Linked DNA regions of Cytobacillus luteolus. The protein of the gene in region 1 interacts with the protein of each later gene in a pairwise test. Links are inferred from orthologs where the notes say so. Each region holds a gene or a part of one and is shown in the gene's direction. Other genes may lie near its edges. The genes, in order: ndk and J2Z26_RS12240.

Region 1 (2,849 bases):
ATGATGTATTCTTTTTTGAATACGGACTTGAATTTAATTGAAAAAGAGCTGGAAGAAACGATACAGGCTGAGCAACCATTGCTAAGACAAGCTGGCTTGCATTTATTACAGGCTGGAGGTAAACGAATTCGTCCAGTATTTGTTTTACTTGCTGGAAAATTTGGCGATTACAATATCGACAAAATTAAACATGTTGCTGTCGCTCTTGAACTCATTCATATGGCCTCATTGGTTCATGACGATGTAATTGATGATGCAGGTATGAGAAGGGGAAAGCCAACGATAAAAGCAAAGTGGGATAATAAAATTGCGGTTTATACTGGTGATTATATCCTTGCGCGCTCTCTGGAGTTAATGGCAAAAGTTGAACAAATCGAGGCTCATAAAATTTTAGCATATTCCTTGGTAGAACTAAATATTGGCGAGATTGAACAAATTAGGGATAAATATAATTTTGACCAAAATGTTCGTACATACTTGCGTAGAATAAAACGGAAAACAGCCTTATTGATTGCTGTTAGCTGCCAACTTGGTGCAGTTGCATCTGATGTACCAGCATCCATACATAGAAAGTTATATCTTTTTGGGTATTATGTCGGCATGGCCTTTCAAATTACCGATGATATATTAGATTTTACAGCAACAGAAGAGCAACTAGGTAAGCCGGCAGGAAGTGATCTTTTACAGGGGAATATTACTTTGCCAGTTCTATTTGCATTACAAGATCCAGTATTAAATAGTCAAATTAATAAAATTTCTGAATCAACAACCTATGAAGAAATACAACCTCTGGTCCGGGCTATTAAGCAATCAAGTGCCATTGATTACTCTACTGACATAAGTAATAGATACTTGGAGAAGGCTTACAAAATACTTAAAGAACTACCTCAAAATAGAGCAAGAAATACGCTTTATAACATTGCGAAATTTATCGGTAAACGAAAATTTTAACATTATTGGCAGATAAAGTTGATAACCAAACAAAATAATGATAGTATTTTGTTTGGTTGGTTAAATTACAATCTATACATAATTAATAGAGGTGGAAATTATGGAAAAAACATTCTTAATGGTAAAACCTGACGGTGTTCAACGTCAATTAATCGGAGAAATCGTTTCTCGTTTTGAAAGAAAGGGCTTTCAATTAGTTGGAGCTAAATTAATGCAAATTACACCTGAGCTTGCTGAGGAACATTACGGCGAACACAAAGAGCGTCCATTCTTTGGAGCACTAACTAGCTTCATTACTTCAGGACCAGTATTTGCTATGGTATGGCAAGGTGAAAATGTGATTGCTACTGCTCGTCAAATGATGGGAGCAACTAACCCTAAAGATGCAGCTCCTGGAACAATTCGTGGAGATTTCGGTTTAACAATTGATAAAAACGTAATTCATGGTTCAGATGCTCCTGCAAGTGCTGAGCGTGAAATCGGTTTATTCTTTCAAGAAAACGAGTTAGTAGAATATACTCGCCAAATCAACGAGTGGATTTACTAATAATTAGAATTAAATATTTATTAGATAAACGTTTGAGATTACTCTCAAGCGTTTTTCTTTTCTTAGCTTTCTGATTTATGACAAATATCGATAAATTCCTCCTCTTTTCAACTAACATGAGATATACTAAACTTATAATTATTGTAAATTTATTTGGCTCTTCGTAAAGAATGTTGCTAATTAAAAATAGTTTAATGAAGAGTGGATTGGAGCGGAAGGCACTTGACTCCTGCTCAGAAGTTGAGGAAAGGTCGAGACCCCGCAGACGGAACGTCGAGGAGGCTCGACTTCCTCCCCGCGGAAAGCAAGTGCCTGCAGCGAAAAGGAACGATCTATGTTCAAATTGGAAAACTATATTATTTTTTAAAAAGAGCTAATTAATAAGATATTTCGTTGTAAGAGGAGCTATGGTAATGTCCCATGATTATGAAGAGTTTATAATGAAGATAAAGCGAAAGTCAGGTATAGACCTTTCCCTATACAAAGAAGCTCAAATGAAAAGAAGACTAACTTCTTTGTATGAGAAGAAGGGTTACACAAGCTTCAAAGACTATTATCAAGCAATGTCTACTGAACAAGCTTTATTTCAGGAATTTTTAGATAGAATGACGATTAATGTGTCTGAATTTTATCGGAATGGTAAAAGGTGGGAGGTTTTGGAGCAGAAAATTCTTCCTAAGCTTTTAGATAAAAATCCACGTATAAAGATATGGAGTGCTGCATGCTCTACAGGTGAAGAGCCTTATACACTTGCTATGATATTATCTAATTTCTTACCACTACAAAGCATCTCTATTTTAGCAACAGATATTGATGAAAATGTAATTGCTAGAGCGAAGTTGGGTATATACCCAGAAAGATCTCTTCAGGAAGTGCCTGAGAATATGAAACGAAAATATTTTACAGCAGATGGTGACTTTTATAAAGTTAGCGACGATATTAAAAAGGCTGTAACCTTTAAAAAGCACAACCTCCTTGCAGAGCCCTTTGATACACAGTTTGACTTAATTGTATGTCGAAATGTTTTAATTTATTTTACTGAGGAAGCAAAAAATCTCTTATACAAAAAATTTAGTGATGCTCTTAAGACGGATGGAATCTTTTTTGTCGGAAGCACAGAACAAATATTCAACCCAAGCCATTATAATTTCGATACTGAGGATACATTTTTTTACCGTAAGAAATAATAAACATAAAAAAGGATTCATCCTAGATGGATTCTTTTTTGTTATTTCTTAAAAAGACATTTTATTGAACCATATATGAAAGTACCTGCAGCGGAAAGGGACGTTCCTATTATTTTCACATGCAATCTTTTTTGTAGAATGAACCTAACAAATAATTAATTTTT
Region 2 (11,090 bases), on another replicon or contig:
TTTAGCTGGTGGTTTAACGATGTCACTTCTTGTTCTGCCGATTGTGGTTGTAGCAAGCCAGGAGGCTATTCGTGCAGTACCTAATTTCTTGAAGGAAGCCTCATATGGAATGGGTGCAACTAAATGGCAAACAATCAGAACAGTTGTGTTACCTGCTTCCTTACCTGGCATTTTAACGGGGGCTATCTTAGCTTTATCAAGAGCAATTGGTGAAACGGCACCACTAGTAGTAATTGGTATTCCTGCATTATTAATTCCTTTACCAGATAGCATTTTTGATAAGTTCACAATTTTACCAATGCAGATTTACTACTGGACAATTGACTCAGCATTAGTTGCTGAATACGCAAATCTTGCTGCAGCTACAATTGTTGTTTTACTTTTTGTGTTATTGGTTATGAATTCAATTGCGGTTATTATCCGTAACAAGTTTCAGAAGAGATATTAATTGGGGGGCATTCTTTTATGGTGGTTATTGCCGATCGTGAAAATAAAGAGAAGATAGAAAGTACAACAAACAAGAAAGTAGTTTATGACACTAGAGATTTAAATTTATGGTACGGTGAAGATCAAGCATTAAAAAATATAAACCTTGCTATAAATGAAAATGAAGTTACCGCGATTATTGGACCTTCAGGTTGTGGTAAGTCTACTTATATAAAAACATTGAACCGTATGGTTGAGTTAGTTCCAACTGTACGTGTTTCTGGTGAAATTTTGTATAGAGAGAAAAATATATTTGATAAATCATATAAGGTTGAAGACCTTAGAACGAATGTAGGAATGGTATTCCAAAAACCAAATCCATTTCCAAAGTCGATTTATGATAATATCGCATACGGACCAAGAATTCATGGTATCAAAAACAAAAAGATTCTAGATGAAATTGTCGAAAAGAGCTTACGTGGTGCAGCAATTTGGAATGAAGTAAAAGATCGTTTAACTGAAAATGCATATGGGTTATCAGGAGGACAACAACAACGTCTATGTATAGCAAGATGTTTAGCAATTGAGCCTGATGTAATCTTAATGGATGAGCCAACCTCTGCTCTTGACCCAATTTCAACGTTAAAAGTAGAAGAACTTGTGCAGGAATTAAAGCAGAACTATAGTATTATTATAGTTACACATAATATGCAGCAAGCAGCACGTATCTCAGATAAAACAGCCTTTTTCTTAAGTGGTGAGGTTGTTGAATTTGATGAAACAGATAAAATTTTCTCAAACCCTGAGGATAAACGCACCGAAGATTATATTACAGGAAGATTTGGATGATTTATAAAAGAATTTCATGTCCGAGAGGTTAGACTTACCATCTAAAGAAGAGGTGTATTTATACTATGGCTATTAGAAGTTCTTTTGACAAAGATTTAACAAAGCTTAAAGACAGTTTACTTGAAATGGCATCGCTCGCTCGAACATCTGTTGAAGATTCAATTAAAGCATTGGCTGAATTAGATTTTGAAAAAGCAAAGCAAATTATTGAAGACGATGCAAAAATTAATCAATTAGATGAAAAAATTAATAACCTTGTTGTTCAATTAATTGCACAACAACAACCAGTTGCAACTGATTTACGTAAAATTATTGCTGCTTTAAAATTTTCCAATGATGTTGAGAGAATTGGTGATTTAGCAGTAAATATTTCTAAATCTATTCTACACATTGGTAACGGACCATTAATTAAACCAATTGTTGAGATTCCAAAAATGGCTGATATGGCTTTAGATATGCTATCAAAGGTTGTTGAAGCCTACATCAATGAGGATCCAGTTTTAGCAAGAGAAACTGCAGCTTCTGATGATGCAGTTGACGCATTATATGGTAAGTTAACTCAAGAGCTATTAGAACTGATGACAAAGAATCCACAGTCTATCAACCAAATTACACAGCTAGCCTTTGTTTGTCGCTATATCGAACGTATTGCTGATCATACAACCAATATGTCAGAACACATTATCTTCATGGTTAGAGCGAAACAGTACGACTTAAATACGTAAATAAAAAATCTCAAGCCTTCCTAAGCTTGAGATTTTTTTATTTGGTGATTATATCTGCAATCGTTTGAAAGCTCATGTCACTACTTAAGTCATATGTTCCTATTTGAATTAATGTATTTAATTCATTTTCAGTCAGATAAATATCAAACTCTTTTCCACTAGAAATAATCTGATTATCTTCTAATAAGTTTGCAATTTCGAGACTATTCATTCCAGAAACGATGATTAATGTAAAGTGTTTTAGAGATTCATCTTCTTTATCCTTTACAACTTCTTCTTTTTTCTCTGATTCAGGTTTAACAGAATCGTTCTTATTAGCATTAGTATCTTGCGTTTGAAGATCCTCGTACTCTTGTTGAGGTATTGCCACTAAGTCCTGGTTAGCGAGATAAAGCTCTAGGTCTTCTTTAGTTAACTTATTACCCTGTTGAGGTGTTAAGAAATGGACAGCGGATAATAGACAGGTCGCTATAATCATTCCCATTGCAATGCCACGTAGCATACTATTTGTCATAAGCCATTACTCTGCCTTTTTGCTCGTTCTGCTAACAAACGGACCTCTTCTGTAGGAAGGCCTGATTCCTTTGCAATCTGATCAAATGCCATCCCCTTTTCGATTTGAGTGAGTATGTACTCATTCTCATCTCGAATAGGTGATATAGGTTTGGGAATCTCCTGCTCATTAATCAACAGTTCCTCCTCGAGAATCTTCATCTTCTTTTTCAATTGATAAGTTTCGTGCATGAGTGTTAAAGAAAGCTGATCTACCTGCTCCTCAATTTCGTTTAGTTTATCTTTTCTAAAGAATGATACTAGTAAAAGCAGCACCGCAAATAGTAGTAATCCTATAATCATATATTCCATCATTTCACCTCAATCAAATATCTAAGTACATTTATACCATATTTAGCTAAATATCGACAATTTCTGAATGTTGAAACATTACTTTAAAAGGGTATACTTGAAAATAGACAGTAACGTTCGGATGAGGGGGTGAGAAGTTGAAAAAACAAAATAATACCTGGCAAGAGAACTTTAGTACATATACTTCTTATTCTTGTGAAGATCGCTTAACTGATGAAGAAGTAAAATCCCTTCGTTCCTTTAATCTTAATTTACCAGAAATAAACACAAACCAACTTCCATTAAAAGAAAAAGATGCACTAGCAATTTTAATGCTAAGCTGGGAGTTTCCCCCACATGTTGTTGGTGGTCTAGCACGTCACGTATATGACCTTTCAAGACACTTAGTCCATAAAGGACTTACCATTCATGTATTAACAACAACGCTAGATGGCGCACCTCTGTATGAGGTCATCGACGGTGTCCATGTACACCGTGTTTCTATAGGTGATTTTAATTCCATCCATTTCCTTAAGTGGGTTCGTGAATTAAATATTAAGTTGGCTGTTAAGGCTCTTGAGGTAATGGATCAATTTTCTATTCATTTGATTCATGCACATGACTGGCTTGTTGGTGAGGCTGCATTAACCCTTCAAACCATTCGAAGGAAGCCTCTTATGGTAACTATTCATGCAACTGAGTGGGGAAGAAATAATGGACTTTTTACGCAAACAAATCATTTAATACATGAAAAAGAACAAAGACTTGTTGATGAAGCAGATCATGTTATTGTTTGTAGTGACTACATGAAAAATGAGGTAGAATCAATCTTTTCGCTTACTCAACATGAGATTGATGTAATTCCAAATGGGGTTGACCCAAACCAATTTAAAGAGACGGATAATACCGAACTACTGACAGATAGTATTGGCAGACCGTATAGTCACCTTATTTTTTCTATCGGAAGAATTGTCAATGAAAAAGGATTTGAAATGATCATTGATGCTGCTCCTCAGATTATACAGCGTTACCCGTTATCCTTATTTTTAATTGCTGGGGAAGGTCCACTCTTAAAACGTTATCAAACCATTATTAACGAACGGGGTCTTGATCATCATATAAACTTTATCGGTTTTATTAATGATCAAGAACGAAATGCCCTATTTAAAAAATGTAATATTGCATTATTTCCGAGTACATACGAACCCTTTGGTATTGTTGCCTTAGAAGGAATGATCAATGGAAAACCAACTATCGTGTCTGATACAGGTGGATTGACAAGTATCATTGAAGACCATGTTACGGGCATAAAAATAAAACCAGGAGATGTAAATGACTTAACCGAAAAGATTCTTTATCTATTAGATAATGATGAAATTGCACACAGATTAGGGCTTAATGCGAAAGAAAAAGTTAAATCGAAGTACAACTGGCATAAAATTGCTGATGACACAAGTAGACTATATAAGGAATTACTTTTATCATCAACAATTAGGGGGTAAAGATACATGAAGGGTGTCATTATCGCCGGTGGGAAAGGTAAAAGATTACGACCTCTAACAGATAATCTACCAAAGCCCATGGTGCCTCTTTTAAATAAGCCTGTGATGGAATACAGCATTGATTTATTGAAACAACATGGAATAACTAGCATAGCCATAACAACCCACTATTTAAGTAAAAACATAAAAGATTACTTTGGTGATGGAAGTAGGCTCGGTGTATCATTATCTTATTTTCATGAAAACCAGCCAATGGGGACAGCTGGTGGTATACAAAATGCTAAAGATTTCTTAAACGAACCGTTTATTGTAGTTAGTGGTGATATCCTAACAGACATTAATTTAACTGAAGCGATTCAGTATCATTTAGAGAAAGGTGCACTTTTAACAATCTTATTAAAAGAGGTAGAAAACCCCTTGCAGTATGGTTTAGTACAGACAGATGACAAAGGAATAGTGTGTCGATTTTTAGAGAAGCCACTTGAATGGGAAGATGTTTTTACTAACACAGTTAATACTGGGATTTATATTGTAAGCCCTAATATATTCTCTTATTGGGGTAGTGAAACATTTTATGATTTTAGTCACGATCTATTTCCGAAGTTAATCGAGAATAAAGAGGGACTATACGGCTTTCTCTGTAATGGATATTGGTCTGATATAGGATGTTATGAACGCTATAGGCAAACTGAGCTTGATTTACTAGAGAGTAAGGTAAAAGTTAAAGTTGTAGGAAAACCACCTACATATGGGTTTATAAGAAGAAGGATGACTCAAAAAAAATATAAAGTTCGTATAAATAAGTCCATGTTTACGGCATTACGTATGAGTCATAAAAAATAAATACAAGGTAATTATAATGTAGAAAAAAATAAACTGGCATTTCGACAAGAAAAATGATATGATAATTAAGTCTGATTGAAGCTTTCGATTGTCCGAGCTTTCAGTATGGTCTTTTTACCTAAGATTATACTGTATTCGGAGGGTAGATAAGTTCAAATCCAATCTAAAAAATCATCTTTATAGATGAGTTCAATTTACATGTGTTTGGAGGGATATAACGATGCGTGTTAAAATCACTTTAGCTTGCACAGAAACTGGTGATCGTAACTATATTACAACTAAAAATAAGCGTAATAACCCAGATCGTCTTGAGATGAAAAAATACAGCCCAAGATTGAAAAAGGTAACTCTTCACCGTGAAACAAAGTAAGCAGTAGGAATTTAATTCCTACTGTTTTTTTTATTGTTCGATAGTTGGTGTTTTGAGTAACGAATCCGTATTGAGAGGTTATTTGGATAGGTTCAGGTAGGGTTTGTCAAACGTATAGACAGGTTCTTCTGACGCATTAAAGTGAGGTGCTCATCTCTCATTTTGATTGCTGAAACCATATAGAAAATTAAGTGGAGATTTTCCGGCTAAATACAGAATGGAACTCGTTTCGAGGTAAATAAGTGGAGATTTTCCGTTTATTCAAGGCAAACTACCACAATTTCACGTTTTTTGAGTCAATAAGCGGAATTTCTCCGTCTATTTGAGCTATTTATATTAAAATTACTAAATTAAGCGGAATTCTTCCATCTATTAATCAAACCGGGTCATTAACCTGCCTCCCTAATCGATAAGAGCGAATCCTCATTGTTCCAGATGCAGGAACTAGCATCTTTTTTTCGACTAGTTGAGTAAGTACTTTTTTTACCGTCTTGTCACTTAGCTTTAAATACTTCTCGACTTCTGTTGGGGTTATGTCTTTTCCTTTTCGAATCACAAGCCTAAGTACTTCCTTTTCAAGTAAGGACAGAGATGTCTGGTCCAGCTCATCACCTAGCCATCGACCCTATCACTTGCTGAACAACCTGTTGGCATCTACGGGGGTTCTCTTTTACTTGGTCAAAAGAAAAGCGGATCACGGTCCATTTATCAATCACCAGTTGGTTTTGTCGGTCTAGGTTGTCGGAAAATTGCCATCTGCTGATGTTTTTTAGGTGAAAACCATATCCGTCGACGTCTAAGCAAATCCGGATACCAGGACGAATATAAGCAAAATCCAAATACCTCTTGCCATCCTTGAAATCATCAACTTCATATTCAGGATGAAGATACTTAAATTTGTAAATGGCCACCACACTTGCTTCAAAAACAACATTTCGGCCTGTTGGTGACCTTCTTGTAGGCGCCGCAACCGTTCACCGGTTCTTGCCTGTAAGTGAGTATTTAAAAAGGCCAGATATTCTTCTTCAAATCCCATACACCCCTCTCCTATCTAATAGAACATTCACAACATAGACATTTAATAATTCCAATGAATCATCTCATCTAGCCTTTTCCATCCTTAAGGAGTGGTTTTTGGTCAAAATCTATTTTATTTTTGATAAGGTTTAGTTTAACCTAATCCAAACATGTCCGAATCAAGAGGTGACACGGACAGGTTCAAAACAGTTGAGCAAACGAGTTCGATACCACAAATTATAAAATTTCCCAAACTTCATGTCCTTCATATTTAGCTAATTATGATAAAATTATTTTAGATAAGTCAGGGGGTGTAGTTGGTGAAAACGAAAAAACAGCTACGTGCGGAGATTAAAGATGAGATTTTATCACTATCTGAACAGTCTCGTTTAATGTTATCAGCTGATATTACAGAGAATGTAGTGAAAATGGATGAGTGGATTCAGTCTGATACCATTGGAATAACAATCTCAGGGGAAATCGAACCAAATACTTTAGAGCTTATTAAAGAAGCATGGAATTCTAATAAGAGAGTTGTCGTCCCGAAGTGCCATCCAGCTACTAAGACAATGACATTTCACGAAATAACCTCCTTTGATCAATTAGAGGTTGTCTACTTTGGATTAAAGGAACCTATTGAGGCTTTGACAAAAGAAGTGAATCAAGATGAAATCCAACTTCTATTTGTACCTGGGTTATACTTTACAGCTAAAGGTTATCGACTAGGACATGGTGGGGGTTATTATGATCGGTACTTGGAAGCATATAAAGGGACTACGGTAGCCCTGGCTTTCCCAATTCAGTTTATAGATGAACTTCCAATTGAATCTTTTGATTTGCCTGTAAATAAGATTGTTACCACCACACAGGTAATAAACTGCCATGAGTGAGCTCATTCTACCTTCTATTCTTAGCGTAATTGTTGCGGTTATTGGATATAAATTAAAATCCTTAACTAAATTAGGTGGTTTTGCAACGACACTTGTAGGAATTTCTGTTGCAATCGGTTTTGGGTATGGTGGATTGATGCTATTAGGGGCTTTTTTTGCAAGCTCAAGTCTGTGGAGTAAATATAAAAGTGATTATAAAGAAAAACATATTTCCGGAAAGATTGAAAAAGGAGAGCAGCGGGATGGTGTTCAAGTGATGGCTAATGGCGGTGTACCTGCCATTCTAGGAATAGCAATGGCTGTTTTTCCTTCACCGATGTTGTTTTCTGCATTTATTGCATCAATCGCTGCAGCTAACGCTGATACTTGGGCATCTGAAATAGGTTCATTAAGTAAAAAAAGACCATTTTTGATTACTAGCCTTAAGCAAGTGGATCCTGGTACATCTGGTGCTGTATCCAGTTTAGGGACAATTGCTGCCTTGTTTGGGTCTATATTTATTTGTCTTTTGTCTTACTTGTACTGGGACGTAACGATCTACATAACCGTACTATTAGTTTTTGTTGGTTTTGCCGGTAATATCATGGATACACTTTTAGGGGCAACAGTCCAGGTAAGTTTCAAGTGTAACGTTTGTAATGTTGAAACAGAAAAGACCATTCACTGTGATTGTAGAACTGTTCAACATAAAGGGTACCCGGCTATAAATAATGATTTAGTTAATTTCCTATCTATTTTATTTTCAGCCATCATTGCGGGTCTTATCTCGTTCTTATTTTTAATGTAAGTTTAACTCCCTCCATTTCTTAAAGTTTTGCCAGCCTTCGTTCAGTATAAAAAAAGGTGAAACTTCAAAAAATAAGATGAGGAGGGATATACGATGTTAAATGGTATTACAAGACTCTTTGTTATACTCGGAGGAGTATACGCTTTTTACCGTTACCGTTATAAGATAATGAATGGCTTACTTGGTAACCCATCCATACGAAGATATTTTGTCTCGATTGCAATGAATATTCCTTTCTTACGAGATCGCTTTATGAGACAGGCATTTCGTTACTAAAAAACTCCAACAAAGGCTTTCGACTAAAGACGAACTTACAACTCTTTAATCGAAAGCCCAATTTTTTTATAAATAGATCAGTTAAAGCTTAGGATTTATTGTAATACTGCTGGAAAATGACCTATGTCCAGAGTTATGTTATTCTACCGAATAACACCTTTGTATATTACTTAACCTTTAATTGAAGGGAAAAGGTAGAAATGAAATGGGAAATCATTTGCTTTGACCTTGATAATACAATCATTAATTATGAAAAAACATTTGAAAGAACAATGACATACTGCCTTGCTTTGTTATTAGCCGAAAATAAAAGCCAGCAAGAGATTTCTATTACACAGTGGTTTACAATCTTTAAAAAATATTGTGATTTATACTGGCCTGCATATTCACAAAAAGCAATGAGTAGACAAGAATACAGAAGAGCAAGATTTATTTCATCCATGGAAGAACTGGGAATTCGAACTACTATTCATCAAGCCGACCGGCTGCAAGAATTGTTTCATAAACATGTTGCCCAATTTGTAGTCCCCTTCAAAGGTATAGAGACCATGTTAGAGTGGCTTAAATTGAGTGGTAAGAAACTAGGAATCATAACTAATGGTAATAGCGAAATACAATATAACAAGCTTAAGAAGGCGGGACTATATCCTTTTTTTGAAAGTATTATCATTTCAGACGCAGTTAAAGTAGCGAAGCCATCTGCTCAAATCTTTGATATTGCAAAAGAAAGACTTGGTACAAAAAATGATCGGTGTGTGTATGTAGGTGATTCCTGGGAACTCGATGTTGAAGGTGCGACCAACGCAAAGTGGGATGCTATATATTTTAATACAAGGAATGAAAAACCTGTTATGCAAAAAGGGACCAGCATAGAGGTTAGAAGTGTTTCTGAATTATCCAATCTATTGTTAAAATAGAAAGGGGGGAACTAATGGTTTTTAGACAAGATTATACCTTTTGGAAGCTGACTAGAACGTTGGTTCTTGAAAAGGAATACCGAGTATTGCAGATATCAACAACAAGTCAGGAAATATGGCTAGAATCATCTGAACGGGATTTACCTAAGTTAGTTCGCATACTACGTTATGATTTAGACTGGGGAAATTGGATGCAACGAGACATGGAGAATACCCTTCAAAAAGTTAGAAGTGTTAGTAAGCAACTTGGTCTTAAAAAGATAGACGTAGCTAATATATATGTGTCCACCTACCCACCTGTTGATGATTATCAAAATAGACTTGAAGAACCTTTACATATCAAAGATAATCGAACAAAAATAAATATGAAAACCTTCCTTCTTCACGCGGATTCAGCAAAAGAAGATAGTCGACCACAACTTTTAGCAGATTTCTCAATTGAAGACTTCAAAAATACCCCTGGTCCTCTAATTGATACTAGCGGCATTGAGGCATTGAAAAGGGAAGTGCTACAGGAAACACAAAGAAGGATTAAAAGTGAACAACGTATTTTCCAATATAGTAAACCATTTTTCACCTATTTTTTTATCACAATACAGCTCATTATGTATGTACTTCTTGAACTACGCGGAGGAAGTACAAACATAGATACACTATTAGCGTTTGGTGCAAAAGAAAATAACTTAATATTAAATGGAGAATGGTGGCGATTTTTCACACCTATTGTATTACATATAGGAATCTTCCATTTATTAATGAACACACTTGCTCTCTATTTTCTTGGAAGTGCAGTTGAACGTATTTTTGGTAGGACTCGTTTTTTAATTTTGTATATTTTTGCCGGATTTGCTGGAAGTTTGGGGAGTTTTATATTTAGTTCATCTATTTCAGCCGGTGCCTCTGGGGCAATATTTGGATTATTTGGAGCCTTATTATTTTTTGGAATGTCCTATCCAAAACTGTTCTTCAGGACTATGGGCAACAATATCATTACTATAATAATCATCAATTTAGCATTTGGATTTATCGTACCCGGCATTGATAATGCAGGACATATTGGGGGATTAATAGGTGGTTTTCTAGCTTCAGGGATTGTTTCATTACCAGAGAAAAAGTTATATAAAAATAGCGTTTTTTATTTTATTTTAACTGTGTTACTAACGGTTTCATTTCTCATTATAGGATTTGGAATTTAGAGTGGATGTGTTATTATTGCTTATTTTAAAATGAGTAATAATTTTCACACCACTTTTTTTATTGTGTTCTAGGAAGTGGAAATTGCCCAAGAAATAATAGTAGTATAGTTATTTTCTTGTTGGTTAATTAATATTATGCAATCTTTACCATTTCATGTATGTATTCCCATAAATAAGTCAAAGATGGACGTGAAGGAACTACGTACAATTGTTTAGCGTGAGAAAGGTGCGCCTCTTTCTTTCGATTTGATAGGAGTGGTAAAATTGACAACTGAGCAACCAAAACATCCAGTGACATCAAACTTACAAGATAATGTTTCCTATTTAAAAGATAGGCTTGGTGTCGACAAAAGCTTTGATGTGATTCAGTTAGATTTGAAATATGCTGGTAAAGACATGTCAATGTTTTTAATCGATGGATTTGCTAAGGATGATATCCTTCATCTAAT

Evidence for each region.
Region 2: the proteins of ndk (region 1) and J2Z26_RS12240 interact in binary tests that used the Escherichia coli proteins (3 or more experiments, as listed by UniProt). The link is inferred for Cytobacillus luteolus from one-to-one orthologs.

Annotation. Positions count from the first base shown.
Region 1 is NZ_JAGGKM010000003.1:172,124-174,972, forward strand. What follows is about bases 1-2,774. They hold ndk (nucleoside-diphosphate kinase), read left to right. Parts: upstream 1-1,051; coding sequence 1,052-1,498; downstream 1,499-2,774. Other genes in these bases: hepT (heptaprenyl diphosphate synthase component II), read left to right, coding at 1-951; J2Z26_RS09310 (CheR family methyltransferase), read left to right, coding at 1,912-2,685. UniProt on the Escherichia coli protein: Major role in the synthesis of nucleoside triphosphates other than ATP. The ATP gamma phosphate is transferred to the NDP beta phosphate via a ping-pong mechanism, using a phosphorylated active-site intermediate.
Region 2 is NZ_JAGGKM010000004.1:36,260-47,349, reverse strand. The notes cover bases 5,980-8,680. They hold J2Z26_RS12240 (5-formyltetrahydrofolate cyclo-ligase), read left to right. Parts: upstream 5,980-6,895; coding sequence 6,896-7,465; downstream 7,466-8,680. Other genes in these bases: J2Z26_RS12230 (hypothetical protein), read left to right, coding at 8,346-8,528; J2Z26_RS12235 (DUF92 domain-containing protein), read left to right, coding at 7,458-8,252; J2Z26_RS22135 (hypothetical protein), read right to left, coding at 6,355-6,594; J2Z26_RS22140 (BlaI/MecI/CopY family transcriptional regulator), read right to left, coding at 5,980-6,147. Outside these bases: phosphate ABC transporter permease PstA, read left to right, coding at 1-448; phosphate ABC transporter ATP-binding protein PstB, read left to right, coding at 466-1,275; phosphate signaling complex protein PhoU, read left to right, coding at 1,341-2,000; J2Z26_RS12270 (hypothetical protein), read right to left, coding at 2,038-2,514; J2Z26_RS12265 (hypothetical protein), read right to left, coding at 2,511-2,864; J2Z26_RS12260 (glycosyltransferase family 4 protein), read left to right, coding at 3,002-4,345; J2Z26_RS12255 (nucleotidyltransferase family protein), read left to right, coding at 4,352-5,188; rpmG (50S ribosomal protein L33), read left to right, coding at 5,409-5,558; more of J2Z26_RS22140, read right to left, coding at 5,935-5,979; J2Z26_RS12225 (HAD family hydrolase), read left to right, coding at 8,729-9,445; J2Z26_RS12220 (rhomboid family intramembrane serine protease), read left to right, coding at 9,460-10,641; J2Z26_RS12215 (spore germination protein), read left to right, coding at 10,906-11,090. UniProt on the Escherichia coli protein: Involved in the removal of 5-formyltetrahydrofolate.